3 regions of the Bacillus sp. H1a genome follow, and region 1 is predicted to be linked to each of the others. Evidence: riboswitches for the same ligand, from Rfam matches in the RefSeq annotation. Region 1 holds a riboswitch; each other region holds the start of a gene.
What was found. Region 1 has a riboswitch for lysine ahead of U860_RS0122595 (amino acid permease). Riboswitches for the same ligand answer to the same signal wherever they lie in the genome.

Region 2: another riboswitch for lysine. It lies ahead of lysA (diaminopimelate decarboxylase); the one in region 1 lies ahead of U860_RS0122595 (amino acid permease).
Region 3: another riboswitch for lysine. It lies ahead of U860_RS0106460 (amino acid permease); the one in region 1 lies ahead of U860_RS0122595 (amino acid permease).

Annotation. Positions count from the first base shown of each region.
Region 1 covers NZ_AYMH01000047.1:101,916-112,579, reverse strand. Annotated here, with positions in the region: gene U860_RS0122620 (ABC transporter ATP-binding protein) at 1-1,055, opposite strand, end outside; gene U860_RS0122615 (ABC transporter transmembrane domain-containing protein) at 1,052-2,806, opposite strand; gene gapN (NADP-dependent glyceraldehyde-3-phosphate dehydrogenase) at 3,452-4,891, shown strand; gene U860_RS0122600 (GNAT family N-acetyltransferase) at 4,919-5,773, opposite strand; lysine riboswitch at 5,979-6,160, shown strand; gene U860_RS0122595 (amino acid permease) at 6,308-7,732, shown strand; gene U860_RS0122590 (ABC transporter permease) at 7,793-8,992, shown strand; gene U860_RS31860 (hypothetical protein) at 9,307-9,510, shown strand; gene U860_RS0122585 (MFS transporter) at 9,563-10,664, opposite strand, start outside.
Region 2 covers NZ_AYMH01000003.1:180,441-191,104, reverse strand. Annotated here, with positions in the region: gene hisF (imidazole glycerol phosphate synthase subunit HisF) at 1-543, shown strand, start outside; gene hisI (phosphoribosyl-AMP cyclohydrolase) at 540-845, shown strand; gene hisE (phosphoribosyl-ATP diphosphatase) at 856-1,179, shown strand; gene U860_RS0102660 (histidinol phosphate phosphatase domain-containing protein) at 1,192-2,211, shown strand; gene U860_RS31095 (YozQ family protein) at 2,280-2,444, shown strand; gene U860_RS0102650 (2-hydroxyacid dehydrogenase family protein) at 2,582-3,562, shown strand; gene pssA (CDP-diacylglycerol--serine O-phosphatidyltransferase) at 3,594-4,295, opposite strand; gene U860_RS0102640 (LTA synthase family protein) at 4,461-6,347, opposite strand; gene U860_RS0102635 (DUF3888 domain-containing protein) at 6,609-7,004, shown strand; lysine riboswitch at 7,093-7,274, shown strand; gene lysA (diaminopimelate decarboxylase) at 7,454-8,770, shown strand; SAM riboswitch class I at 8,888-8,996, shown strand; gene U860_RS31090 (YezD family protein) at 9,068-9,211, shown strand; gene U860_RS0102620 (phosphoadenylyl-sulfate reductase) at 9,298-10,002, shown strand; gene sat (sulfate adenylyltransferase) at 10,042-10,664, shown strand, end outside.
Region 3 covers NZ_AYMH01000015.1:44,871-55,534, forward strand. Annotated here, with positions in the region: gene U860_RS0106430 (penicillin-binding protein 2) at 1-1,860, shown strand, start outside; gene lepB (signal peptidase I) at 1,963-2,484, shown strand; gene U860_RS0106440 (8-oxo-dGTP diphosphatase) at 2,628-3,152, shown strand; gene U860_RS0106445 (class I SAM-dependent methyltransferase) at 3,234-3,998, opposite strand; gene U860_RS0106450 (DUF2716 domain-containing protein) at 4,197-4,688, shown strand; gene U860_RS0106455 (iron-sulfur cluster biosynthesis family protein) at 4,751-5,056, opposite strand; gene U860_RS0106460 (amino acid permease) at 5,170-6,636, opposite strand; lysine riboswitch at 6,749-6,941, opposite strand; gene U860_RS0106465 (GNAT family N-acetyltransferase) at 7,327-7,776, shown strand; gene U860_RS0106470 (sulfite exporter TauE/SafE family protein) at 7,817-8,719, opposite strand; gene U860_RS0106475 (VOC family protein) at 8,927-9,724, shown strand; gene U860_RS0106480 (aminoglycoside phosphotransferase family protein) at 9,738-10,664, shown strand, end outside.

The sequences.
Region 1 (10,664 bases):
ATCACTCCTGTAAAAGCGATGTTTCTTAATACCGACACTAAGTTATGCGATGTTGCTGCATTTAAATTTAAAATTTTATTTTGATATTTAAAATAATCGCCATTTAACTCTTCAAATTCCTTCTTCGTTTCACGCTCTTGACGGAATGCTTGAATGATCGGCATCCCTTGAATCGATTCATTCACTGTTCCGTTAATATCCGATAAACGCGAACGCATTTTATGATTGTATACAGACGCATACTTTCTATACAATATCGCCCAAACAATTAAAATCGGGATAATTAATAAACAGAACATCGCGAGTTTTACATCGAGTAAAAATAGCGCAGCGAATATCCCAATAATATAAATAATACTAGAGACGAATGTCGCAAGTACCGTTACATATAAATCACGGATTGCCTCTGTATCATTCGTTACACGCGAAACAATTTTCCCTGCTGGTAAATGATCAAAATAACGAATCGGCAACGTTTGAATATGAGAAAAGACATCCTCCCTCATAATTTGAATAATTTTGTTTGCAGCTTTTTGTAAGAAGAACTGCTTTCCGTACGCAAATAATGATACGACTACTAATAAAGCGAAATATCCACCGCCAAGTAGTAATAGTCTGTTTATTTCTGGTTTATAAAACGCAAATACTTCTTCTTTCGTTAATGCTTTCGCTTTATACACCTGCACGGCCTTACCACTCTGAACGGTAATCACATCACCCTTAACGGACCGAGAACCTTCAAGCGTTATTTTATTCGGCACAAAATAGTACTGAAAACCAACTTGAATAACTCGAACTTCCTTCCCTTTTTTCTCGCCTTCCTCAAAGCGATCGCCTCGCTTATAAAAGGCGCCATTATACGAAACAGCATCCTCACTTTTTTCTGTTTCATACCAAGGCCTCTCTATGCCAACGATATGCTCATCAATCATCGTTTTTGCGACGAACGGACCTGCAAGCTCTGCAATGACGAAAACAAATAGCATCGCCATCGCTGCAAAAATAGGCCCTTTCACTTTCATCGCATATTGAAACAATCGTTTTGAAACGCTCATATTTTCACCCCACTATCCGCACTTTCACCTTGCTGCCGTTCGAACTGCTCAGCATACCAGCCCCCATTTCGAACGAGCGCCTCGTGCGAACCTTCTTCAATAACTTCACCGTTATCCATAACGAGAATCCAATCTGCGTGCTGTACCGCTGATAAACGATGCGTCGTTATAATCGTCGTCTTCCCGCTTCTTTCTGTTCGTATATTTTCAATAATTGCCGCTTCAGTACGAGCATCAACAGCTGATAAAGAATCGTCTAAAATTAAGATTTCCGGATTTTGAATAACAGCTCTCGCAATCGAAATCCTTTGCTTTTGCCCACCTGATAAAGAAACACCTTTCTCTCCAACAAGCGTTTCTAAACCTTCCGGTAAAAACTCTAAATCCTTTTTAAACGCAGCTATTTCAATCGCTTTTTCAAGTTCTTCTTCAGTCGCTTCTCTGTTTCCGAATAAAATATTTTCCTTCGCTGTTTTTGAGAATAAAATGTGTTCCTGAGGTACATATCCAATCCAGCCAAGTACGTTATCATTCGTAATTTTATCTAGCGTCACATCAGAAACTGCAATATCCCCTTCTCCAAGTGGATATTGACGAAGCAGCTGACGAACGAGCGTCGTTTTCCCGCTTCCTGTTTTCCCAACAACTCCAAGTGTCTCTCCTTGTTTTAATGAGAACGAAACATTTTTTAAATTTGTTTCATTTGATGAAGGATATGAAAAAGAAACATTATCAAACTGAATGTAATCCGGCTCTTGTACAACCTTTGGATTTTTTGGATTCTTTACATCCGGTTCATAAGCTAACGTTTCATTCACACGATCTAACGAAGCATTTCCTCTTTGCATAACATTAATCAATTCACCAATTGCAAACATCGGCCAAATCATCATACCTAAATAGACGTTAAAAGAAACGAGTTCCCCAAGTGTTACTTTTGATTGGAACACGAGATATGCACCGTACACTAGACCAATTAAATAACTAAGACCAACGAGCATTTTCACAGTTGGCTGGAATAGCGCATCGATTCTTGCTACTTTCATATTTTTCTCGTATACGTCATCTCCTAAATGATGAAACCTTTCTTGATCAGCATTTTCTTGTACATACGCACGAATAACGCGTACACCAGCAATTGATTCAAGCACTTTATCATTCATATCTCCGAACGCATCTTGTGCAACTGTAAATCGTTCATGCAATTTCTTTCCGTATATATTCATCGCATACGCCATAATCGGAAGCGGTATAAGCGCAGCAAATGTTAGCTGCCAACTAATTGAAAAGCCCATCATACAAACGATTGTAAGCATATATAGACTAGAATCAACGAGCGTTAATATACCAAAGCCAGCTGTCATCGCGATTGCTTTTAAATCATTCGTCGCTCGCGCCATTAAATCGCCAGTACGATTTTTTTGATAAAACGTCGGCGTCATCTTGAGTAAATGCCCCATAAATTTTGAACGCATCGTTTTCTCAAGTACGAACGCCCCACCAAATAGTTGATGCTGCCAAATAAAAGTGAGCACATACCCGCCTATCGTTACCCCAAGTAAAATAAAAATATATTGCATAATCGCCTCGTTCGTTAAGGCTCCTGTTTTAATATTATCAATTGTAATTCCTAACACTTTCGGAGGAATTACCTCTATTACGTTTACAATTAAAAGTACCCCAATTGCGATACTATACCTTTTCCAATGCTCTTTAAAAAACCATCCTAATTTTTGCAGTACTGAAAACAATATAACCTCTCCCTTCCCGTTCTCGTTTGACTCACATTTCTTTATCCGCTATCCAAACCCATCACATTTACATTTCGTTTGCCATACAATTTCATCACATTTTTCCACCTTCCAAATTCTGATTTTTATAGTAACCATACAAAGTATGGAAACAAGCAAATTAGACAAAAAAAAGCATACCGCCGCTTGACGATATGCAAGGGAATGCATAAAAGCGTACGTTACGATATACGCAACGTACGCTTCTCATAAGACAAAAAAGTCCTATATATCCGCACGGGTTGCGTAATGATATGAATGTTTTCCGCCATTTAACAGAGCTAAGCCCATTACATTTACGATTACAATCATTACGCACACCCCTTTCATTTATTTTCCATTTATAATCTTACAACTTTATTGAGTATTCTGTCAATTATTTTTTTATCTATAGAATAAAATAATCTTTTATCACCAAAAATGAAAGTGATACATTCTACTTATAATCCAGTTTGAAATAAGGGAATCTTCTGTAAGAAAGGGCATACAAAATAAAAAAATAATAAGAAATCGTTTTCACAAACATTTCATTTGAAAAATATTATCAAACCCCCTACAATCACCTTATACTCACTCTTACAAGTTGCTATTTTAGGAGGACTAATCATGACAACTAGCAATACGTACAAATTTTATTTAAACGGAGAATGGAGAGAAAGCTCTTCAGGTCAAACAATCGAAATTCCATCTCCATACTTACACGAAGTAATTGGTCAAGTACAAGCAATTACTCGCGGAGAAGTAGATGAAGCAATTGCATCTGCAAAAGAAGCTCAAAAATCATGGGCTGAAGCTTCTCTACAAGATCGCGCAAAATATTTATATAAATGGGCTGATGAGCTCGTAAATATGCAAGATGAAATTGCCGATATCATTATGAAAGAAGTCGGTAAAGGATATAAAGATGCGAAAAAAGAAGTTGTTCGTACAGCTGACTTAATTCGTTACACGGTTGACGAAGCACTTCATATGCACGGAGAAAGTATGATGGGTGATAGCTTCCCTGGTGGATCTAAATCTAAACTTGCGATTATCCAACGCGCACCACTTGGTGTTGTATTAGCAATCGCACCGTTTAACTACCCAGTAAACTTATCTGCTGCAAAACTTGCGCCAGCACTTATTATGGGTAACGCGGTTATCTTCAAACCAGCAACTCAAGGTGCAATTAGCGGTATTAAAATGGTTGAAGCACTTCATAAAGCTGGCCTTCCAAAAGGTCTTGTAAACGTAGCGACAGGACGCGGTTCTGTAATTGGTGACTACTTAGTAGAGCATGCTGGAATCAATATGGTATCGTTCACAGGTGGTACAAATACAGGTAAACATTTAGCGAAAAAAGCTGCGATGATTCCACTTGTATTAGAACTTGGTGGTAAAGACCCTGGTATCGTTCGTGAAGATGCTGATTTACAAGAAGCTGCAAAACATATCGTAAGCGGTGCATTCTCTTACTCAGGTCAACGTTGTACAGCTATTAAACGTGTACTTGTACACGAAAATGTAGCGGACGAGCTTGTTGGCTTATTAAAAGAGCAAGTAGCTGAATTATCAGTTGGATCTCCAGAACAAGACAGCACAATCGTTCCATTAATCGACGATAAATCTGCTGACTTCGTTCAAGGTTTAATTGACGACGCTGCTGAAAAAGGTGCAACAATCGTTATCGGTAACAAACGTGAGCGTAACTTAATTTACCCAACTTTAATCGACCACGTAACAGAAGAAATGAAAGTTGCTTGGGAAGAGCCATTCGGCCCAATCCTTCCAATCATCCGTGTTTCTTCTGACGAACAAGCGATTGAAATTGCTAACAGATCAGAGTTCGGCTTGCAAGCAAGTGTCTTCACGAAAGACATTAACAAAGCATTTGCAATTGCGAACAAAATCGATACTGGTTCTGTTCAAATTAACGGACGCACAGAGCGCGGTCCTGACCACTTCCCATTCATCGGTGTAAAAGGTTCAGGTATGGGCGCACAAGGTATTCGTAAGAGCCTTGAGTCTATGACTCGTCAAAAAGTAACTGTATTAAACTTAGTTTAATCTTATATTCAGCAGCTGATCTAATATTTAGGTCAGCTGCTTTTTAAATTTCCGAAACACTTGTGTATGATGAAGCGGCTTAAATCCTACAGAGTTGTATAACCTCTCAGCACTTTCATTTCCTTCTATATAACATAGTCTAATATCTTCGTACCCGCCTTCTAACAACTTGTTCATACCAAATTGTAAAGCTTCACGCCCATATCCATTTCCTTGATGACTTGGTGCAACCATTAAATTCTCTATTGTCCCTTCCCCTACCGTAACTGATGCGACCAACTGTTCATTTTTTAAAACCATATACACATTACTTTCATTGCTCAATTTGTATTTCTTTATACTATCTTCCGGAGCAAGATAAGGCTTCATATCATTCATTTCATGCAATTCGTAATAACATTCCTGTACCATTTTTACAAACTGGTTGAAAAATCTATCTTCATACTTAATAAACGTGATATCCGTTTCAGGAAAACTCCCTCCCTTATATATCAATTCCAGCGATCCCCACCATCTTTCAAACCCCATTTTCTTAGCAAAACCAATACAATTTTCTGATTCAATTTTCATATAAGTGCACACAAAATCCGGTTTCATTTCAGAAGTACACTCCTCTATTGCCTTATATAAGGCAGAACCAATACCTTTCAAACGAGAACCAGGTTCCACATACACACTTATTTGAACAATAGACTCTCCATTACTATTTGTATAAAAAGATGAATACGCGAATCCTTCAATCCCATTTTGGTTATATAAAAGAAAATGCGTAGAGTTCAATACGATATCATCTAAAGAGCCTATCTCTTCTTCTATCCCCATATTTTTTATTAAATTTAATATACTGATTCTGTCCTCACTTTCACTATAAACACGTATCATTTAAACAACCTCCATTCCCATTGACAGTAAATTCTCTATTAAAAATTCAATATATATTTATTCAATGAATCCATTTCAAACCCTCCAAGCCCTTAATAACAAACTCTTCTCCATAATCTGATTATTACTATATCCATTGACGTAGAAAAATTCATTTGTTACTCTTAAATACGTTAATTTAATATTTAAATCCTCATTCGTATCTCGGTGAGGTAGAGGTTGCAGTCATTAAGAGTATCATTTCAGGAAATGTAGTGGCATTGATGAATGAATGAGAAAGGAATGATTGCCGAAGTAAGTCGTGTCCACCATGCACGCTTGCTGGGTCTGCATTTAATAAGTGCAGAACTGTCACAAACGTTTCGTTTGTGGAGAGCTATCGAGAGGTATGTCGTGGGTTTCTTATAAGATAGAAAGCATGTAGCGGCAAGTTTACGTGCTTTTTTTGTTTTGTTTGGAACTTCTCTTCCTTACCTGGAAGACATACATATCTCCTCGCTTGACTTGGTTATACTAACTTTGGAGGTATTTTCTATGCAACAAAAAAAATGGGGCTTTTGGGTACTAACAGCTTTCGTTGTCGGTAACATGGTTGGCGCTGGTATTTTCATGGTGCCAAGTACGTTGGCACAAACAGCAAGCCCTCTTGGTGTCACTTTAGCTTGGTTAACAACAGGGTTTGGTGTTTTAATGCTAGCTCTTGTTTTCGGTAATTTAGCAATTCGTCGTCCTGATTTAACGACAGGACCACAAAGTCATGCATATGCTTTATTCTCATCACCAAAAAAGAAAAAAATGGCTGGTTTCAGCATGGTGTGGGGATACTGGGTTGCAAACTGGGCAAGTAACGTTGCCATCATTACGTCTTTTGCGGGATATTTATCACTCTTCTTCCCGATTATGAAAGATACACGACTATTATTTTCAATCGGTTCTTTTAACGTAGAAGTTGGAAAACTTATTACATTTACTATTTGTTCCATCTTACTATGGGGAACTCATATCATTTTAACAAACGGTGTAAGCGGAGCCGGAAAACTAAACTTCTTAGCAACAACAACGAAAGTAACTGGATTCCTTCTATTCATCGTCGTTACTTTATTTGCATTCGAAGCTTCAAAGTTTGGACAATGGTACACACCGATGATTGATAAAGAAGGCGTATCACACGGTCTTCTATCACAAGTAAACTTAGCTGCTCTAACAACGCTTTGGGCATTTATCGGAATTGAATCAGCAGTTCTTTTATCAAACCGTGCTGTTTCTCCAAAAACGGTAAAACGTGCAACGGTTGCAGGATTACTTATTACAGTTGCAATTTACTTAGGAATTACAATTTTAACAATGGGTGTACTTCATGTTGATAAATTACAAGCTTCTGAACGTCCATTAGCAGACGCATTAAACGCAGCGATGGGTCATGGCGGTGGGAAACTTATGGCATTACTTGCTCTTACTTCCCTATTCGGTTCAATATTAGGCTGGATTTTATTAAGCTCAGAAGTACCTTATCAAGCAGCAAAAGAAGGCTTCTTCCCTTCCTTCTTTACAAAAACAAATAAAAAAGGAAGCCCGATCTATTCACTACGATTAACAAACATTATGTCGCAAGTGTTCTTATTCTCAACATTATCAGGAACAATCGCGGAAGCTTATACATTCGTTATTACAGTATCAACTTTAGCCTATCTCATTCCATATCTCGTTTCACCAATCTTCCAGTTAAAACTAGTCGCAACTGGTGAAACATATAAAAATGAAATGCGGGCAAGAATTATGGATGGCATAGTCGCAGTTATCGCACTTTGCTATGCACTATGGGTTATTAAAACCGGCGCATCCGATATAAAAACATTCCTTCTCGGAATTGGTTTATTCATAATCGGCTTTGCCTTCTATCCATTAATGAATCGTGATCAGAAAAAAAATAACGAAAAGAAAAACGAGCAAATTGCATAACGCAATTTGCTCGTTTTTTGCTTAATAAAACATATATAATAGAACGAAGAGGTGAAAAACATGTCAATCGAATCGCTATGGAGCAGTCGCTTCCAACAACATATTCAAAATGCCATTACATACTTTGCACGTATGATTAACGGTTTACTATATAGCTTTATCTTTATTTCATGCGTTGGTGCATATTATTATGCTCAGTTTCTGAAAGCATCTCCTTCTAAAGGAATATCTTTAGTACTCATTACAATCGTACTTACAACGATTATAACGAGATGCCCAATCCGTACGTTTATTCAAAAACCTGATGCTGTCTATTTATTAGCACTAGAAGAGAAATTAACTTCTTATTTCAAAAAATCTCTTCTATATAATTACGTCATTCAGCTTTTCCCACTCGTATTTACGTTCCTTATTATCGTGCCGCTTGCCATGCAATCATTACAATTAACCGTACCTTTTTTATGTACAATCTTTATCGTTTTGATGATTTTAAAAGGCTGGAACATATACATACATTGGATATGGCGTGATAGTCATGCAAAAAACATATGGCTTATCATTCGTATTGCTTGTAACGTCCTAATCATTTACATGCTTTTTTATATTGCAAATATCATTGTGCTAGGCGGCTTACTATTACTTCTTGCTTTCCTACTTCTATATACGAAGAAACAGCCCCCAAAACGAATACCGTGGGAATACATAATCGAGCAAGAAGAGAAAATGGACATACACTTTTATCAATTCGCTAGCATCTTCACCGATGTTCCGCAGTTAAAAAAACAAGTAAACAAAAGAAAATGGCTTACAAATTGGATTGAACCCATATTACATAAAAAACAAGCAACGTTCTTCTATTCACATACACTAGCGTTTTTACGTGGTAATGATTATTTCGGTATATATATTCGCTTGAGCTTTATCGGCTCCTTCATCGTATATTTCGTACCGAATATATATGTCAAAGGCGCTATCACTTACTGCATCATATATATGACTGCTATGCAGCTTCGTTCCCTGTGGAAGTGTTTTTCGGTAAATATTATCGTAGCATTATATCCAATTAGCACCGATGAAAGAATGAATCAATTTCTCCGCTTAATTTTTATGTTAATAAGCATTCAATTAGTTGTATTTTCAGGTGTTGTACTCATTGCTACAAGACAATTATTACTTGGCTTTATCATTGTAGTAATAGGAATGCTATGGATCAAATTTATTATCATACCGAAAACAAAGAAGAGGATTTCTTCGTTTTAGTTCAAAAAGAGGCTGCACATAGCAGCCTCTTTTCTCGTCCCAAAATTTCTAATCACTTTTCGTAGGCATTTCTCATATAGTGAAAATGACTATACAATCCCTATCCATAAGTTAAATAATAATTTTACACATATAAAGTGAAACTTTAATCAGTGGGGGGTTTTGTTCATCCCCCACTGATTATTAGTTGAACCAATCGGGCTTTTACGGGCAGCTGATCTCCCACCTAACTCCTTTGCTTTACAGCCGAATTTTGAGGTGGGAGTCTTACTGCCCGTTAATGCGGGACAAATAAAAAAGATGGGAGCTCTACTATAAACAACAATCCACCTTCTCCTCCCAAAAACAACTCAGAAGAAAATAGCCGTGACATTACACTACAAACATTACGGGTCATCGGACTCATCGTCCTCATTAGTGGTTATATCCTCGTCGCTCTCTCTGAAGTAGGTGAACTGAAGAGTTTGTTAACTAACCCTAACGCTAATCCTGACTTAGCTGAAGTTGATCCGTTTTAGGGGCTATATAAAAAGCGAGTCCCAGTATAGCTGGTTCGCTTTTCATATAGTTTTATCCAATCTGCGAAACTTCTCTCTCATCCTCATACTTCTCTTTCCCAATTGCCCTCATAAATAATAAAATACTGCTCATACCAATGATAAAATACATCGCACTCATTCCCCAAGATGCAATAAATGAGCCTAGCATAACTCCTAATGCACCGTTCATTTTCGCTACTTGAAAGACCATTCCGTTAATCGCCATATATGAGCCTCTCGCCTCATTTGGCACCATATCTGCCATAATGGATTGACGAACCGGAACATACATCATCTCTCCTACTGTTTGGAATAGCCCCGCGATTAATAAAATCCATAAGCTATTGCTCGTTCCGAGTATTGTAAATCCAATTGTGTAAATGAATAAACCTACATACAAGATTTTCAAATCGTTGAAACGCTTTAACATCTTAATAATAAGCGCTGAACATAGCACAACTAAAATTGTATTCTCTGCAGATATCCAGCTCAGCATTCGAATACCTGTTAAATCAAAAGTAAAACCATTTCCGAATAAAAAATGAACCGTTTCAAATTCCTTCTGCAAACGCACCCCTAAATAATTATTAATTTGAAACTCTAAAGATAACGTACATATACTCGCTGCACAAAAGATTAAAAACGCTCGGTCTTTCATAACAACTTTATAACTTTCCGCCATATCTCTTAATACATTTTTCTTCTCTACTGTTTTGCGAGCTACATACACTTCTTCCATATATACAGCCATAACATATAAGGTGATTACAGCAACAGCTGTTAATACAATAAACAATTGTAAGCGATAGTTTTCAAATAGTAGCCCGCCAAATATCGCTCCAATTGCAATGGATAAGTTAATAGCCCAGTAGTTAATGCTATACATCACCTTTCGATTTTCAGGTGTACTCACATCTATTAACATCGCCTCGGTCGCTGGATTCATAAGTCCAGATCCTAAGCTATTTACTAACATAAATAAAAACGTTAACCACGGTGAGTCTACGTAATCCGAATTCGCAACTCCCATACAAGCAATTGAAACGGCCTGTATACTTTGACCTATAATCATTACTTTTTTACGCCCAAGCCGATCTCCAATATACCCGCCATATAAACCAATTATTAATGAA
Region 2 (10,664 bases), on a different contig from region 1:
GTATTTATTCCTCTTACAGTTGGCGGGGGGATTGCAAATGTTCAAGATATGTATAATCTCCTAAGAGCTGGAGCGGATAAAGTTTCAATTAACTCAGCTGCAGTGCGAAATCCAAAGTTAATCCAGGCAGGTGCAGAACATTTTGGATCGCAATGTATTGTCGTAGCAATCGATGCTAGAAAAGTAGCGGAAGATAAATGGAATGTATACGTAAATGGCGGAAGAATTGATACGGGAATGGATGCAATAGAATGGGCGAAGCGTGTCGTTAAGCTCGGAGCAGGAGAAATTTTGCTGACGAGTATGGATGCAGATGGAACGAAAAATGGATATGACCTTCGATTAACAGAAGCAATTTCAAACAGCGTTTCCGTCCCAGTAATCGCATCAGGGGGATGTGGTCATGCGGATCACATTTTAGAAGTATTTCAAAAAACAACAGTTGATGCAGCGTTAGCAGCATCAATCTTTCATTATGGTGAAGCGACTGTACAGGATGTAAAGAAAAAATTAAGAGAAGCAAACGTTGAGGTGCGGTTATGAAACCTAACTTTTCAAAAGGTTTAATACCGGTAGTTGTTATCGAGGAAGATACGAACGAAGTTTTAATGCTAGCTTATATGAATGAAGAAGCGTATGAAAAGACGTTGGAAACGAAAAGAACATGGTTTTATTCTCGTTCGAGACAATCGTTATGGAATAAAGGAGGAACATCGGGAAATGTTCAATATGTTCAATCCCTTTATTTAGATTGTGATCAAGATTCAATTGTTGTTGTTGTAAAGCAAGTAGGACCAGCTTGTCATACGGGAGAGAAAACGTGTTTTCACTACAAAATTATATAGGGGGATACATATGGAAGATATCTTTAAGTTATTATTTGAAACAATTGAAGAACGAAAGAAAAATCCACTTCCTGAATCATATACTAATTATTTATTTTCGAAAGGAGAAGATAAAATTTTAAAGAAAATTGGTGAGGAATGTGCCGAAGTAATCATTGCTTCTAAAAATAATGATAAAGAAGAACTAGTAAAAGAAATGGTTGATGTGTTTTATCACTGTTTTGTTCTATTAGCTGAAAAAAATATTTCATTAGAAGATGTCATGCAAGAAGTGACAGAAAGAAATGGAAAGCTTTCAAGAGTAGGGGACCGAAGAGAAATAGATACATTATAAGGGGGAATATGGATGAAAGTGGACTACCACCTTCATTTAGAAGAAGGGCCGTATTCAATAGGTTGGCTTGCTAAAATAAATGAAGCACTACAATATTATGAACCGCTTAAAGAAGAAAAGCATTCAATAGGCTGGCTTGTGAAAACACAAGAACGCCTGCAAAGACGTGTGAAGGAAGGTCCATTTACAACGAAATGGATTGATTTATATTTAGAAGAAGCTTTGCGAAAAGGTATAAAAGAAATTGGTATTGTCGATCACTTATACCGTTTTCATGAAGCGAAAGGATATTATGAAAAGTATGTAGATATTAGTGATTCTAAGCTTGGTCGTTTACAAAAAGAATGGTTAGATCAAGTAAGAGTAGCGTCTATTTATGATTTTACAAAGGCGATTGAAGAGGCAAAAGAGCGATGGAGAGAACGAGGGATAACGCTCAAACTTGGAATTGAAGCAGATTATTTTATCGGTGGTGAACAAGAGTTAAAAGGCTTACTAGCATTAGCAGATTGGGATTATGTAATCGGCTCGGTCCATTTTATAGATGGATGGGGATTTGATAATCCAGATACGAAAGAGTATTTTGATACGCATGAGTTACATACTTTATATCATACGTTTTTCGCTACAGTTGAAAGTGCCGTTCGTTCCGAGCTTTTTGATATCATAGCTCACCTCGATAACATAAAAGTATTTAATTATCGATTGGATGAGAATGAACAGCTTTCTTATTATAAGGACATTGCTTGTGCGTTAGTGGAAACAAATACAGCAACAGAAATAAATGCGGGATTGTACTATCGCTATCCTGTGCGCGAAATGTGTCCAAGTCCGCTTTATTTACAAGTATTAGCTAAGCATGGAGTTCCAATTACTCTATCCTCAGATGCCCATTATCCGAATGATTTAGGAAAGTATGTGGAAGAGAATATAAAGACATTACGCAATCATGATATTTCTCACATAGCTACATTTACGAAACGAGTAAGAACGATGAGATTGCTTGAAGAAGAAGTAACAATTTCGAAATGAACCATGATTTTTTGATGAAAACCACCCTTTTGGTTCAAAATAAGAAAGAATGAAAAGGAGGGTGAAAAATGGCGAAACAACAAAATAAACAAAATGTTCAAGTGGCAGAACAAGCTTATACTTCTGAATCGAATAATACAGCTAACTCTGTTATTGAGGAACAAATTAGCGATACAGTTGCAGAAGGAACAATCGATGCTAAGCTTGGGAAAGAATCGAAAGAAAAAGCGTAAGAAGAGAGGAGAGATGGATCTCCTCTTTTCTTATGGGAAAAAGTGTCGATTTTCAAAACTATAATCAAATTCCTTGGTTTTTATATGCGGATTTCTTACAATGAAATATAAGAGATAACATATTTTGTATAGAAGAGGTGTTAGTAGTGGCGAAAATATTAGTAGCAGGAAATATTCCAGAAATCGGATTAGGATTATTAAAAAATCATGATGTAGAAATGTATAATAAAGAAGAATTAATTAGTGTAGAAGAGTTAGCAGAACGTGTAAAAGATAAAGATGCACTTTTAAGCTTACTTTCTACGAAGGTAACGAAAGAAGTTATTGATGCAGCACCAAATTTGAAAATTATTGCGAACTATGGCGCGGGTTACGATAATATTGATTACACATATGCTGGAGAAAAGGGTATTGCTGTTACAAATACGCCGAAAGTATCTACAGAGGCAACAGCGGAATTAACGTTTGCAATTCTGTTAGCTGCAGCAAGACGAATTCCTGAAGGAGATACGTTATGTCGTACAACTGGATTTAATGGCTGGGCACCACTATTTTTCTTAGGCCGAGAAGTATATGGTAAAACAATTGGAATTATTGGTCTTGGAGAAATTGGGAAAGCGGTAGCAAAACGTGCGAAAGCATTTGGAATGAATGTTTTATATACGGGGCCAAATCGTAAGCCTGAAGCTGAGAATGAACTGGAAGCGACATATGTAACGTTAGAAGAGTTATTACAAACAGCAGATTTTATTACAATTAACTGTGCGTATAATCCAAAGCTGCATCATATGATTGATGAAGAGCAATTTAAAATGATGAAGAAAACAGCGTATATCGTAAATGCTGCACGTGGTCCAATTATGAATGAATCTGCACTTGCGCATGCATTAAAAACGAATGAAATTGAGGGTGCAGCTCTTGATGTGTTTGAATTTGAACCGAAGATTACAGAAGAGCTAAAAGGATTGAAGAATGTTGTGCTCACACCTCATGTAGGAAATGCAACATTTGAAACGCGTGATGCGATGGCTGAAATGGCAGTTAGAAATATTTTAGCTGTATTAAAAGGTGAAGAACCTGTAACACCTGTAAATCAAAAAGTTTTAGTTGAAAAATAAAAAGAAACCTTCCGAATTCGGAAGGTTTTTCTTATTTTTCTTTATTTGCTTTTTTAGATGGTCTTTGTCTAATAAATTGAGATAGCATATACAAAATATATAGTGGAATGGCAATGAATAAGAAAACAGAAAAATTACCAAAACCTGTTTGGTACATTGTGATAATGATTCCGACTAAAAATAGTGTAATAATTATGCTATATCGTGGAATTGGTACATCTTTTAAACTAGGGATACGAATGCGGCTCACCATTAAAAATGCGAACGTTACAAATACTGTAATAAGAACGATTTTTGGAATGGTATGTGAAAATAATGTTAAGAAGGCGACAAGCCCTCCTGCTGCAGTAATCGGAACTCCAGTGAAATATTTCATAGAAGTAGAAGATGGTGTTACATTAAATCGTGCTAAGCGATATGCTCCGAACAGAGGGAATAATCCCGCTATGTATAGTCCAATGATTCCGTAGTTGGAAAAAGACGTGTAATACATTAAAACAGCAGGTGCTGCACCAAATGTTACAACATCCGCGAGTGAATCAAGCTCTTTTCCCATTTGTGAATCAACGCGTAATAAACGAGCAACACGACCATCAAGACTATCTAACATCATCCCGATAAGTACTAAAATAGCAGCTGATTTATAATATCCTAAAGATGCATAGCCGATTGATAAAAATCCGCTATATAAATTTCCGAGCGTAAATAAGTTTGGAATAGCTGCTCTATACAAAATCTGATCCCTTGCTTTCTGTTATAAATTCTTAATTAGTGTATGAAAGTTTACTTATTTTATCATACCATAAATTTCTTCTTCGTACGAAAGAAATTCCCAATTTGTGAAAGATTTGAAGCGTAAGAAAAAAAGAAGCAACTTTTCATAAAGTTGCTTCTCACCTTATTCGAATTTCGTTGTCATCGTTCCAGTTTTATATCGATTGTTAGGATCAAATCGTAATAAATCTCCATAAATCAGTTTGTCGGAGAATTTTAATTCTGTTTTGGCTTTTTCGATATATGGCTGGCATAGTGCTATGTCAGCCTCTTCACCTGAGCTTCTTTTGTAGCATATATTTTTTGTATAAACATAATCTTCTGTTACAAAACTACCATCGCGCATTACCATAAGTGGATCCTTTTCTTTTATAAATAAGTCAGTTCCAAATTCAATTGATTGATTTGTTTTAATACCAAGTAAATGAAGAAGCGTTGGTTTAATATCAATTTGTCCTGATACTTTAGAAATGACTTTTCCTTCTTGACCAGGTACATGAATGATGAGGGGGACGCGTTGTAATTGCATAGAATCAAACGGTGTAATAGCGTCTTTCCCAAGGAATTGAGCCATAGCTGCATTATGGTTTTCAGAAATACCATAATGATCACCATAAATGACAATAACGGAATTATCGTATAACCCTTCTTCTTTCAATTGATTAATGAATAATTTAAGAGCTTCATCCGTGTAGCGGACCGTTGGGAAATAGCGGTTTAGAACACCGCTTTCCGAATTAAACTCATCAACATATTTATCTTCTGGACTTAGAATAAATGGAAAATGATTTGTTAAAGTAATAAATTTTGTATAGAACGGTTGCGGTAAAGATTTTAACTTTGGAATAGATTGTTCAAAGAACTCTTTATCTTTTAATCCCCAACCGACAGACATTTGTTCAGTGCCTACGTAATCATTTAAATTAAAATAACGATCATATCCAAGTGCAGGATACATTACATCACGATTCCAAAATGTTTTATCGTTTGAATGGAAAACCGCAGAATAATAACCGTATTTTTTTAATTGCTCTGGTGTCGCGGTATATTCATTGTTAGCATGAGTAAAGAATACAGAGCCACGGTCTAATGGATAAAGGGAGTTTTCCACGATAAATTCAGCATCAGAAGTTTTACCTTGTCCTGTTTGATGATAGAAGTTATCGAAGTAAAAACTATCTTTTATAAACTGATTTAAAAATGGTGTAATCTCTTTCCCATTTATTTTTTTATTAATAACAAAACTTTGTGTAGATTCCATTGAAATTAAAATTACATTTTTACCTTTTGCAGCTCCGAATAAGTTTTTATCAACCTGCTTATCTTTTGCGTCTACATAGTTTTTAATTTCTGAAAATCCATCTCCGCTTGCAAATACACGTTCAGCCGAAGATTTGGATTGAAGTGTAATATCAAATAGATGATATGTGTATAAACCTAAATTTTTCACGACAGTTTGACGATCAAATGAGCGTGAGAACATTTGTGGTTTATAAATAACTGAAACAGCAATTTGCAGTGCTAATAGCGCTGTTACACCACTAAAGAAAGTTCGCTTCTCAGAACGAGAAAGTGGCGTTGTATCACAAAATGATGGGAATTTACGTGAAATAAACATTAAAATAATTGTATCTGCAAATAAAAGTAATGTTTTGTACGTAAAGAGCTCTTTAATGCTCGTTCCTAAATCAGCCATGTTATTTGTTTGGAATAAAACAGGGAATGTAACAAAATCGTTATAGAACCCGTAAAACATTGCATTTCCAAATAAAATAAATGACAGTATAAAACTAATTACAATAATAATTCGATTTCGGTACTTAGATGCAAGTAAAGCTAAACCGAAAAATAAAAGTAATGAAGCTAGTGGATTAATAAAAAGCATAAATTCTTCAAAGAAGTTATCAATTTTAATATCAAATGCTAGCTTGTACACAATATATGTTTTAATCCATAATAAAACGACTGCAACGAGTGCAAATCGTAATTTTGGAAACAGATGTTGTAGCATAATATACTCCTCTCCTGAAAGCATGACAGTTCTTGTGAAGTTAATTGCAGTTATCCTCACTTTATATATACGAACAGTCCTTTATTATTATGATTATTATACTATGAGTATCATTATACGAAAATAAAAGAGGATTGTGGGCTTTTTTTGCAACAATTGAGTAGAAAAAGGGAAGTGGGAGACAATAAAATGAAATTTCTATGTATGATTATTATCATTTGCTAAACATAGAAAGTATTGCGTAATGATGCGGAGGTTATAATGCGAAATTTATTATACGTTATAGTATGCAGTGGTTTTATGTTTTTTGCTTCACCGAATATATCAGTAGCACAATATGATACGCCGCTCATGGAAGATGCGCTTTATTCTGTTTTATTTCCAAAAATAAATAGAGCGATTGAAAAACAGTATGGGGGCTTGAAACCATATGAGTGTCCGAGAATTATTAGCTTAAAAAAAATGTATAGTGGTACATATTTATTTCAAGCAGTTATCGAAGTAACGAAATATGAACGAGTTGGTGGGAAAATTGCTCCGCCATTTGAAAAAGTAACAATTACGTTTAATAATGAGGAAGGCGAATGGGAAGTAACAAAGGTTGTAGTAAAACGTTTACCAAATGACACCAAATTAAACTGTAAAAAAACAATTTGAAAAATTGTTTGACAAATAAAATGTTCCTTTGGTATTGTTAATAGCAACATTAGATGTTTGAAAATTAAATAGACTTACCTCATCTACTCTCAAAGGTAGAGGCCGCGATAGGAAAGAGTAAGCTATGGGAGATTTAGTGGAATCTGTGATCATAGGTTGAAAGGGACTATTGCCGAAATATAAGAATGACCACGTTATTCATATATTGGGACTGCATTGAATAAATGTAGTACTGTCATAAGATTTATTTTATGGAGAGCTATTTGGAGATGTTGATGCGGTTTCTTATTTGAGAAGATAACAACTCGTTTATTTTTTCAATATATATTTTTCCTAATAAGAAACGCGTGTGAACATTGTTCCGCGCGTTTTTTGTCTATCTAAAAGCGTGCTGCAATGAATAGAAGATTGGGGTTATGAGTTTTAGAGGAAATAAGGGAGGAATTCAAATGTATTTACACGGCACAAGCCGAATCAATGGGCAAGGACACTTAGAAATTGGAGGGTGCGATACGACGCAGCTAGCAAAACAATACGGAACACCACTTTATGTATACGATGAAGAGTTTATTAGAGAGAATTGTCGTACGTTTCATCGTGCTTTTAAAGGAAGTGGTTTCTCTTATCAAGTAGCATATGCAAGCAAGGCGTTCTTGTGCATGGAGATGTGCCGAGTGGCTCGTGAAGAGAATATGTCTTTAGATGTTGTTTCTGGAGGGGAATTATATACTGCGCTCCAAGCAGGTTTTCCGGCATCTCGTATTCATTTTCATGGAAATAATAAAACAGAAGAAGAAATTATTATGGCTCTTCAGGCAAATATCGGTTGTTTTGTAGTAGATAATTTCTTAGAATTAGAAATTTTACATGACTTAGCGATTCAACATGGGAAATTTGTGAACATATTAATCCGTGTAACGCCTGGAGTAGAGGCACATACACACGAATATATAACAACAGGGCAAGATGATTCGAAATTTGGATTTGGTGTTTCAAATGGTCAAGCGATGCAGGCAATTGAGCTTGCCTTGCAAAAATCAAATTATAATGTATTAGGAATTCATTCGCACATTGGATCACAAATATTTGAAACGGCTGGTTTTGTTCGAGCAATTGAAGTACTACGTCAATTTTTAGAAGAAGTGAGAGAGCGAACAAACTATGTAGTGAAAGTATTGAATGTGGGCGGAGGTTTCGGTATACGTTATACGGAGTCTGATACACCGTTAACACTTGAAACGTATGTGCACGCTGTAACAAGTACGGTGAGAGAGCAGTTTACATTATGTGAATATCCGCTTCCGGAAATATGGATTGAACCAGGCCGTAGTATCGTAGGTGATGCCGGAACAACAATTTATACAGTCGGAGCAGTGAAAGAGATTCCTGGTATTCGGAAATATGTTTCAGTCGATGGTGGGATGACGGATAATTTAAGACCGGCTCTATATGGAGCTCGTTATGAGGCGATGTTGGCGAATCGAGGGAATGATGAAAATGAGGAACTCGTTTCGATTGCTGGGAAATGCTGTGAAAGTGGAGATATGCTTATTTGGGATATTGATCTCCCGAAAGTTGCCTCTTCTGATTTACTAGCGATTTCTTGTACGGGTGCGTATGGCTACTCGATGGCTAATAATTATAATCGTATTCGTAGACCAGCTGTAGTCTTTGCAAAAGGCGGGACGTCACAAATTGTTGTAGAACGTGAAACATATGAAAATATTATTGGGAACGATCGCATACGTATTAAAGAGCTTGTTTAAATGTGAAAAAGGAATTGCTCAGGGTGGGCAATTCCTTTTTAAAAAAATAAAATAATTAAAATATATCGGAAAACTAGGATTGAAAAAAATCAGAATTGTGATAAAATACAAATACAAAGCTTATCAAGAGAAGTGGAGGGAACTGGCCCTATGAAGCTCGGCAACCTGCTTATAGAAAGCAAGGTGCTAAATCCAGCAAAATGGAATCCATTTTGAAAGATAAGGTAAAATATATTACCGAACAGTCTTTTCGAAATGGGAAAGATTTTTTTTATGAATAAAAAGGGGGCTGTTTGCGTGGGAGTACGGGAACATTTTGATGAAGTATCCGAAAAAATTCAAACGATGCTTGTTGATATGAAATATGGTTCAATTACAATTGTTGTGCAAGATGGAAAAGTGATTCAATTGGAAAAAAGTGAAAAAGTCCGTTTAAAGTAAAAAGCGCTGACTAGAAAAACTAGAGGCGGTTTTAATCTATTTTATTAGGTTAAAACCGTCTTTTTGCTGTTACAGGGGGAAAAAACATGTTGACGTACGAAACGTGGGAAGAAAATAGTGTTTCATTTTCTGAAGAAGATGAAACGAAGGGTGCGTTATCGGTATTAAGCTGGGCTTATAGAGAGTATAAAGATGAAATTGTATATGCATGTAGCTTTGGAGTGGAGGGAATGGTTTTATTGCACCTTATAAACCAAGTAAATCCATCTGCTAAAGTTGTATTTTTAGATACAAATGTTCATTTTCAAGAAACGTACGAATTAATTAAAAAGGTACGTGAGAGATTTCCTTCATTAAATATTATAGAAAAACAGCCTGAGTTTACACTTGAAGAACAGGCGAAGCTTCATGGAGAGAAATTATGGGAAAGTAATCCGAATCTTTGTTGTAATATTAGAAAAATTTTACCGTTAGAAAAATCATTAGCAGTCGAAAAAGCGTGGATATCAGGCTTGAGAAGGGAACAATCAGAAACGCGTAAGCACACACAGTTTATAAATCAAGATCGTCGTTTTCAATCTATTAAAGTTTGTCCGCTCATTCATTGGACTTGGAAAGAAGTTTGGCGATATGTATACAAACATAGTTTGCCATATAATCCGCTACATGATGTTGGCTATCCGAGTATTGGGTGTGAGAAATGTACATTGCCTGTAGGAGATGGTGGCGACTCAAGAGATGGAAGATGGGCTGGGAAAATGAAGACAGAATGCGGACTTCACTTTCAATGAGATAGATTTTGAAATAAAGCTAAGAAGGGATATAAAAAGATGAGTACAACAAATGAATTAGTAAACCGTATTGATGAAACATATGACATATCGAACATTGTAAAAGAAATCGAGCTAGACAAAATTGCACTTAGTGATTTAGAACTTTTGGCGACAGGAGGATATAGCCCTCTTACAGGATTTTTAGGGAAGAGAGATTATGACTCAGTTGTAGAAACGCTTCGTTTAGTAAACGGTAGTGTTTGGAGTATACCGATTGCATTACCAGTAACGGAAGAAGAAGCAGAAAGATTGAAAGTTGGAGAAGAAGTAAAGCTTGTTAAAGGTGGAACTGTATATGGTGTTATTCAAATAGAAGATATTTTTGTACCTGATAAAGAAAAAGAGGCGTTACTCGTATATAAAACGACGGATGAGGCTCATCCAGGGGTGAAAAAATTGTATGATCGGCCGAACGTTTACGTTGGAGGCGCTATTATTTTAATACAACGCTCTGAAAATGATCAGTTTGCTTCTTATCATTTAGATCCAATCGAAACAAGAGCGGAATTTAAAAAGCGTGGATGGAAAACGGTAGTTGGGTTCCAAACACGCAATCCTGTACATCGTGCGCATGAATATATTCAAAAATCTGCACTTGAAATTGTCGATGGTCTCTTTTT
Region 3 (10,664 bases), on a different contig from region 1:
AAGGAAGTTTTAAAAGTAGCAAGAGGATTAGCGCAGTTAATCGAAATGCCACAAGAAGATATGGACAAGTTAACAGAGACAGATAAAAAAGACTTTTGGATGCAGTTAAATGAAAAGCGTGCAGCAAAAAAAGTAACAAAAGATGATGAGAATACATTTAGAGAGCAGAAAATAGAAGGAAAAGACTTAGATAAAAAAGTGGAAGAACTGAGAAGGGAAAGAATTACACAAGAAGAATTAAATGAGCTTTCAAAAGAAGATATAGAAGTACTAGCAATTAAAAGTAAAATGAATGCGGGATATAAAATGACGCCCCAAATTGTCAAAAAAGATGTTAGTCAAAATGAATACGCAGTAGTTAGTGAAAGGTTGTCGAGCTTGCCAGGCGTAGATACGACTGTAGATTGGGAGCGTGAATACCCAAATGACAAAATACTCCGTTCTGTACTTGGTAGTGTTTCTAGTGAGAATGAAGGATTACCGAGGGAGCAATTAGACTATTATTTAGTACGAGATTATAACCGAAATGATCGTATCGGTAAGAGTTACATCGAGAAACAATACGAAGATGCACTGCATGGGACAAAAGAACAGTCTAAAAATATTACTGATAAAGCGGGAAATATTATTCGGACTGAAAAAGTGACAAAAGGAAAAAGTGGAAACAATTTAATATTAACAGTTGATATGGATCTACAGAAGAAAGTGGAGGAAAGTCTTGAAAAAAATTTAAGGGCATTTCATTCTTCAGAACCGATGATGGACCGTGCGTTCGTCGTTATGATGAATCCAAAAAATGGCCAAATCTTATCATTGGCAGGGAAGAAAATTGTAAATAAAGACGGTGGAATGCAAATAGAAGACTACGCTTTAGGAACGATGATAAGCTCGTATGAGTTAGGGTCAACGGTGAAAGGAGCTACGGTATTAACGGGATATCAAACAGAAGCGATTAAGCCATATACACACTTCTTTGATGCCCCAATGTTCTTTAAAGGAAGTTCGAAGCCGAAGAAATCGTGGAAAGACTTTGGAGATATTGATGATTTAAGAGCATTGCAAGTATCATCCAATGTCTACATGTTTAATACGGCCTTAAAAATTGCAGGGGTTGATTACGTAGCAAACAATCCGTTAGATATAAAACAAGAAGCATTTAATAAAATGCGTTATTATTTTAGACAATTTGGTTTAGGCGTACCAACGGGCATAGATTTACCAAATGAATCGATAGGTCAAATAGGTAGGACGGATAATATACCAGGTTTTTTACTTGATTATGCGATTGGACAATATGATACATATACGCCGCTGCAACTAGTGCAATATATGTCAACAATTGCAAATGGTGGTTACCGGATGAAACCACAAATTGTGCAGGAAATTAGAGAGCAACCAAATAGACCAGAGGAAGTAGGAAAAGTCATTCAATCGATGGAACCAGTCGTGTTAAATCGAGTGGATATGGATCTTACATATATTAATCATGTAAAAGAAGGGTTTAGAAGAGTTTTCCAAGAAGCTGATGGGACAGGTACTGGAACTTTTAAAGGTCTACCGTATAAACCGGCTGGAAAAACAGGAACAGCAGAGACGGTATATGGTGGGGAAAGTGATATTGGAAGAGATGAGAACAATAACCGAAAAAAATGTTATAATTTAACTCTCGCCGGTTATGCACCATATGACGCTGATCCGGAAGTAGCTTTTTCTGTTGTTGTACCGTGGGTGAATAATGATAAATCAGGTATTAATTCTGCAATTGGTAAAGAAATTTTGGATGCGTATTTTGATTTGAAAGCACAGAGATCAGGTGTAAGTGCAGTCCCGGTCGCACAACAGCCGAATAATGTACAGTAAAAAACGAAATTAAAATTGTAGTATATCACTGCACAGATGAAACCATATTGTGCAGTGATATATTTTTGAGCTGAAAAGTGTTTTGATAAGGTGGGAATACATATGAAAAAGGAGATCAAGGGCGGCTGGGGAAAGTACATACTATTTATATTTGTTTTGGTAGTAGTGTATCAGTCTTTTACCTTATGTAAAGTTGAAGGGAAATCAATGCAACCGACTTTACATGAAGAAGACTACGTATTTGTAAATAAAGCTGCTGTACATGTTTCTGACATACAGCACGGAGAAATCGTCATTATTAAAGAAGAAGATGGATCGAAATATTATGTAAAACGCGTAATAGGACTTCCTGGTGATGTCATTAACATAACGAATGGAAGTGTATATGTTAATGACAAAAAGCAAGATGAACCGTATATAAATAAAGACCTATATAACAATACACAAGTGTTTTACAACTTTCAAAAGACAAAGATTCCACCAAATAAGTTATTTGTAATGGGAGATAATCGTGAGTATAGTAGGGATAGTCGAAATGGCTTAGGATATATTGAAGAAGATAACGTTATTGGCAAGGTGGAATTTATATATTATCCTTTTTCGAAAATGAAAATACTAGACTAGTTTAGTCTAGTTATTTTATTTTCTTCAAAAAACAACGAATGAATTAGATGAACCTTTTCATCCTCAAGTGCTCCTGTTAGGGCGATGATAAGTAACGCTTTTATATTAAGTTAACGGTTAGGAAATAGAAAGGATATGATAGTATGTATAAGTACACAATATGCTTCATTAGAAAAGGGGATACCATACTCCTTTTGAATAGGAACAAAAAGCCGACAATGGGAATGTGGAATGGTGTTGGCGGTAAAATTGAGGATAATGAAACCCCATATGAAGGAGTAATTAGAGAAACGTTTGAGGAAACGGGAATTCAGCTTCAAAGTGTAACGTATAAGGGGAATGTTATCTTTAAAGATAAAGACGAGCCTCGGGATAGTGAGGGAATGTATGTATTCCTTGCTGATTTACCAGATGGAGTACATATGGACACACCATTAAGCACGGCTGAAGGAATATTAGAATGGAAGTCAATCGATTGGATATTAGATGGTGATAACAGAGGTGTAGTTAGCAATTTACAAAGATACTTACCGATATTATTAAAAGAGGATAACAAATTAGAGCATACCTTTATTTATGATAACCGGAATATCATTGATTACATAACTTCTATTCTGACAGAAGATGATACGAAAAAACGACATGTAAAACATCTCGTTTCTCAATAGGAGAAGCCCCGTTAAAATACTAAAAAAAGCCAAATCCTTTATTGGAATTTGGCTTTTTTGCAGGGAATGCTAATTCAAGTTTTACTCTACATAATTTGCTTTAATGATAAAGCGGTGTTGCTTTACATCGAAATATCCTTTTTGCAAGATCATTTCATGTATGCGATACAATTCCTCATTATAGCGTTCGATAGTAAAATCAGGGATTTGCCACGGAATTGCTTTTAAATAATAAACGACAGCGCCGATATCATAATAGCGCTGAAGAGGGAACTCTTCCTTCGCTTCTATAATTGTAAATCCACTTTGCTTTAATTCACTACATGCTGTTTCGAGTGACCAACTTGCAAATTCTGAATTAAGCGGTGCACCAAACAGCTCATTAAGATGGGCACAATCAAGACCACCGACTTGCTGAGTAAGGAATACACCATTTGGCGAAAGGATCCTTTTTACTTCAGAAGCGCTATATGATTCATGTCTATTTATTATGAAATCAAATTGGTTATCGTGAAACGGTAAAGCAGAATCATCTGTTACTTCGAGAACTTGAACTCCTAAAGGCTCTAATTTTTTTCGAGCAATTGGTACGTTTGGAGTAAATCCTTCAGTAGCATACATACTGGACGGAAACGGTTGTAACATAGATAAAAACTCTCCGCCGCCAGTACCCATATCTAACATTGATTTTGCATGTTGCATAAGCTGGAAAGCAGCGCTACCGTACGACCATGATAAAGGCTCGCTATTCATTCGACCAGTTTCTGAAATGAAAGAAAAGTCCCAGCCGCTAAAATTTGTCTTTGCACTTTCTAATAGTGCTGAAAATAATGGATCACGTTTCATATTATTGTCCTCCTATTTCGTTAATGAATGATATAGTAAGAAATGAGAAAGGGAGGACCTCTTATTAAAATGAAGCGGTCTTACGTTTCGTGTTCGAATAGATTCATATTACATTCGCTCCTCGCGAGAATAGTTATTTATATATTCGGGATAGTCGAGTGGAAATCCTTTGAAATTATAAGGGAAGGCAGTTGTTTAATGAAAAATTGGATTGAGTTTACAGACAAAGAGTACGATCAAATTTGGGACAGGGTATACAGTGAACTTGAGTTTTCACCGAGTGATGTTACATTTCCATCATTTAAAGTGCCAAGTCCTTTTGTTACATATGATATTTCTCAGTATTTCGGTGAGTCGGTGGATTTAAGTGCATATGACGAGCTTGAAGAAAAAGCGTTACAAGCTTTTAGAGAGAATACAGAATTAGATGAATATATAACGGTACTTGATTGGCAACATGAATGTTACTGGGTAAATCCATATTTAAAGTTCGATAGAAATGAATTTGATGAGTGGATAATTCCAATCATCCCAAATGGAGACTACTATTTCTTTATTCAGAAGGACTTGAAGTGGGGGTATTTAGGTCATCCTTGGGAAAAGAGTATAACGATATTTGGAAAAGAACTAATAGAGAGCATTGAGCAAAATAAACCGGAAATGTTTTATAAGATTTTAAGGCAGGGCTAATGTGTATCTCTAATTTGAATATAAAAGATGCCAATACTTCAATACGAAATATTGGCATCTTTTTATTTTTTTATCGACAATCCATACACCAATGTCTCACTCGGAGTCGTAATACTAAAACCAGTCGTCTTATAATCAAGTTTTAACGTATCACCAGTATAATCTTTTGTGAATGAGTCCATTTGTACAATAAGCTGTTCATCTTCATATACAGCGTCATTTGCATTATATGTATCCCAAATTAGATCAACATCAACAAAAATACTACAAGAGTTTGTCATTGTTCCTCTAATGCGAATGATCTTTTTGTCTTCACGTTCTAGCTTCTGTATAGCTGCTTTTGCTTCATCAGTAATACGAATGTTCATTGGATCCCAACCTTTATTTATGTTTCTTCTATTATTGCAAAAACAGAAGAAATAGGGAAGGAAGAAGCATTGCAATAAAAAACGAGCAAACAATATTGTTTGCTCGTTGTACTTTATTTCAGTTCACATTTATCAAGTGGAATCACTTTCGTTTTCTTAGTAAATTTATATCCTAACCATAGTATTAAGAAGAGCGGTAAACCGATGTAAGAAACAAGTACACCGTTCCAATCGATAGATGCTCCCATAAATGCTCCGTAGTTTTGACCTAAAATAACGATCACACAAAGTGTAAATGCAAAGATTGGACCGAACGGGAACCATTTTGCTTTATATGGTAAATCTTTTAAATCTTTTCCTTGGGCAATATATGCTTTTCGGAAACGGTAATGACTAATAGCGATTCCTACCCAAGCAATAAATCCTGACATCCCAGAAGCATTTAATAACCAAATGTATACAACACCGTCACCGTATAAAGAAGCGATGAAAGCGACGCTACCAACTACTGATGTTGCGATTAATGCGTTAACAGGTACACCGCGGCTATCTAATTTACCTAAAAACTTTGGTGCTTTTCCTTGGCGAGCTAAATCCCAAAGCATACGAGTTGATGCGTACATTCCAGAGTTACCAGCAGATAAAACGGCAGTTAAAATAACAGCGTTCATAACAGAAGCAGCAAAGGCAACGCCCGCTTTTTCAAATACAAGTGTAAATGGACTTACTGTAACATCACTTGCTGCAAGGCTATCAGTCGTATAAGGAATTAATAAACCAATAACGAGAATTGCTAAAATGTAGAATAATAGAATACGCCAAAAAATAGAACGAATTGCTTTCGGAATATTACGTTCTGGATCAGACGTTTCACCAGCAGCCACTCCTAATAATTCAGTTCCTTGGAATGAGAATCCAGCGGCCATAAATACACCGATAATTGCCATGATTCCGCCGTTAAATGGTGCATCTGCAACAGTGAAGTTTTTAAATCCAATAAATTCGCCGCCCATAATTCCAAAAATCATCATAAAACCGACAATTAAAAAGATAATAATAGTAACTACTTTAATAAGTGCGAACCAATATTCAGATTCACCAAATCCTTTAACAGATAAATAATTTAAGAGAAAAATAATAGCTAAACAAAGTCCACTCCAAATAAGAGAAGGTGTATTTGGGAACCAAAATTTCATAATTAATGTTACGGCCGCTAGTTCAGCTGCGATCGTAATCGCCCAGTTATACCAATAGTTCCATCCAAGTGCAAAACCAAGTGATGGATCAACAAATTTTGTTGCATAAGTACTAAAAGATCCAGTAACAGGCATGTAAGCTGCGAGTTCTGCTAAGCTTGTCATTAAAAAATAAACCATAATCCCAATTGCAGCGTATGCAACTAGTGCACCGCCAGGACCAGCTGTATGGATAACACTACCGCTGGCAAGAAATAGTCCGGTACCGATTGTACCACCGAGAGAAATCATCGTAAGGTGACGAGATTTTAATCCACGTTTTAATTCACCTTGTCCTTGTGTAGTTTGCGTTTTAGAGGTAGCTTGATTCGTTGCGCTATTCATGTTCAACACTCCTTTTCTTGTAAGATAGGAAGGAGCGGGGGAGAAAAATACAAAAAACCGCCAAAAGAATTAGGCGGAACGTTTCACAAATAACCACCCCATCATACCCTTCCGTTAAGATAGCACCCCACGTCTACACGGTAATTTTGTAAACGTGACAGTTCTGTTCCTTTCGGAGACAGCCCCAGCCCATATTTCCAGAGAAGAAATATAAACTTCGGCAACTTTTCCTTTCAAACGGAGTCGATGACATTCTCTGTGTCTCGGCCGTTATACTCTTAAAAGTTGCAACCTCTACCTCATCGGATTGATGAGGATTTATTTATTGCTATGATTTTTAATATATGGCAATTGTAATGACTTTCTGAAAATATTGCAAGGAATTTTGTAGGGAAAAGTCAAAAATTATCGGTTATTGTATAGGAAACGCTTGCAAAACTCCACCCGAACCTACTATTATGTAACAATAAGCAAAGAAAAAATTGTTATACAAATGTTTCGCAAAAAATAATGAAAAATCCTCTAAAATTAAAAGAAAATTCAGAAAATATAATTCGACATAAACATCAAAAGGGGATTAGTTCTTTATTCTGTTTCAAGAATAAACATATGTGCGCGTTAAAAAGAATGAATATTCTTTATATTCGTGATAAAATTGAAGTATTGTTTAATGGAAAAGGGGACATCGTTATGAAATTAGAAACGGAAAGATTACATATTATCCCGTGTACGGAAGAGTGGGTTCAAATTGCGAATAATCAAGGATACAATAGTGGTCCGCATATTTTAGGGCATGTAGAAAATGTGAAACAAGATGCGGCTTTATTACCATGGGGCGCTTGGTATGTTATTCGAAAAGAAGATGACATCGTTTTAGGTGATATAGGATTTAAAGGGGCACCTAATGAGAATCATACAGTTGAAATTGGTTACGGATTTATTGAGAAATATTGGAATAAAGGGTATGCAACAGAAGCGGTTCGTGAATTAATGACGTGGGCTTTTCAAACAGGAGAGGTGGAAACGGTTATAGCAGAGACACTCCTTGATAACTATAGCTCTATTCGTGTATTAGAGAAATTACATATGAATAAAGTAAATAGTACTGAAACGATGATTAATTGGAAGATTGAAAAATAAAAAATACCGCCCGAAGCAAATCGGGCGGTATTTTGCGCAATTATGGTAGCATTTGTTTTTGATCTGTCGGATAGCCTATCGTCGTTTGTTTCGAATGATTTGAATGATTACGGACAGAAATGAAAATAGAAATAATAACGACTAGACCAACTGCAACATAAGAAAGTGTAATAATAGTTGGATCAACTTTAAATGATGTAAGTAATGTACGTATATTCGTAAAGATAATAAGGCCACCGACGAGTACGCCGAGTAAATGTGGAGGAACGATGCGTACTAACCATGCTGCGATTGGTGCGGCAACAACACCGCCGAGCATTAAGGCAAATACCCAAACCCAGCTAACTTGTTCCCAGCCAAGAGAGATGAAAAAGCCGATTGTTGCAGCGAGTGAAACAGGAAATTCGCTCGTATCTACAGATCCAATAACTTTTCTAGCTTCATTTCCTCTTGCAAGAAGAACAGGTGTCGTAATAGGCCCCCAGCCACCGCCACCAGTTGAATCAACAAATCCTGCAAATAAGCCAAGCGGCACAAGTTGTTTCGCAGACATACGCTTATTTGAAGCAACAATTTGTTTTTGGATGATGAATCGTAATAAAATATAAACCCCTAAAGTAAATAAAAATAAGGAAATGTATGGTTTAATTACATCGCCAGGTAAATTACTTAAAAAACATGCCCCGACAAAAGCACCGATCGCCCCTGGCAATGTAAGTCTAGAAACTGTATATTTATCAACGTTTCCGAATCGTATATGAGATGCACCGGAAGCGGCAGTAGTGACTACTTCAGCTAAATGAACTGATGCAGAAGCAACAGCTGGTGCGATACCAAACATTAATAATAAAGAGGAAGACGTTACCCCATACGCCATTCCAAGCGCTCCATCAATCAATTGAGCGAAAAACCCAATAATAGCAAAGACAATTAATTTCTGCATAAATAATCCCCCTAAAATAATAAATAAAAAAGGCACTTTCCCCGTGTGAGAAAAGTGCCTTTGGTTTTTCCAATCAGCATTATATTAATTTGTTTCATTATAATGCATATTAATCTTATAAATCAACTAGGTTTTAAAGTTTTTTGAATTGAATGAAAGAAAGAGAGAATATACAATAAAAGGATGGAGAGAAAGGGGAGAAAGAATATGTTAGCATTTGATCATCTCGTTCACGCAGTTCATTGTACGCCTGAGGAAGCAGCAAAACAAATGCAGTCATTAGGTTTTCATACAGTACAAGGTGGACAGCATACAAACTGGGGTACTTGGAATAGTTTATGTTATTTTGATTTATCATATATAGAATTTTTAGCAGTTCAGCACGAAGAAAAAGCGAAAGAAGCAGAAAATCCATTAGTGCAGGAAACGGTTGTTAAATTGCAAAATGGAGAAGGAATGCTACAAATCGCAATTCGAACAGATGAAATTGAAGAACTAGCAGTTAAGCTAAGCAAGCATGGTTTACAAACGATAGGACCATTTGAAGGAAAACGAGTGAGAAAAGATGGTCGCCTATTACAATGGAAAATGTTATTTGTAAAGCAGGAAGAGGACGGACCCAAATTACCATTCTTTATACAGTGGAATGAAACGGATGAAGAAAGAAGAAACGATTTACGTAAAACAGGGACGATCGCTGAACATAAAAGCGAAGTACAAGAAATTGAAACGATTCATTATGCGGTGAATAATGTACGAGAAACAGTGCGAAAATGGAAAGAAGTAATGGGGTTAACAGTAAGTTCAATCATAAGAGATGGAGAGTGGAATGCAGAGTGTCAAAGTGTATTATTTGGTGGTATTAGTGTGCAGTTTTGTGAACCGGTAGGGGTAGGGTTCGTACAAGAGCGTTTAGTACAGTACGGAGAATATCCGTTTGCGGTGGAGTTTAAAGGGGAAAGAAAACAGAAGCATCAAGTACTAGGTAGTATGTACATATATTAATAGAGGTGAGTTTGTGGAGAAAATTTTAAAAGCGATAGAAAGAAAACTAGACTGGCCTCTTATTTTAAGAGCGATTGTTATTTCAAAAGGTTTTTCGTTCGATGAGAAATATAAAATTGAATTAGAGAGTGGAGAAACGTATTTTATAAAAGTATGTGATTCTTCATATTTTGAACGGAAGCAGGAAGAATATGAATATATGCAGAGGCTAGAGTCATTGCATATTCCCATGCCAAAATTAATTCATTTTATAAGCCTTACCGAATTAAAGAAATGTGTACAAGTATTTGAGTGGATTGATGGATTAGATGGTGAAGATATATTAACAACTTTGTCTATTGAAGAGCAATATAGGGCTGGAAAAAAGGCTGGAGAAGTGCTGAAAAAGATTCATTTAGTCGAAAAAGAGAATGTGAGTAATTCATGGGAAATGTCTATATGGAGTAAATATGAGAGATACTTAGAAGCGTTGAAAGAATATAAAGTAGACTTTCTAAATTTAAATACAGTGTTAGACTTTGTAGGAAATCATAAAGATTTATTAAAAGGTCGTCCCATTGTATTTTTACATGACGATTTTCATCCAGCCAATATAATGATTGAACATAATGAATTTAGGGCTGTCATTGATTTTGCTAGATTCGATTTTGGTGATCCAATTCATGATTTTTATAAAGTAGCGTTATTTACGACTAATATAAGCGTACCATTCGCTATAGGACAAGTTCACGGTTATTGCGGAGGTGAACCATCGCTGCATTTTTGGAAATTGTATTCGCTATACGCAGCAATGATTTTCCTATCCGATATAGTATGGACAAATCGAACTACACCACATTTAGTAGATGATATGAAAGAGAGATTGAACCAAATTTTAGAAGAGCATAACGATTTTTCTTCTTATGTTCCGAGGTGGTATCAATCATTTAATACGGATATA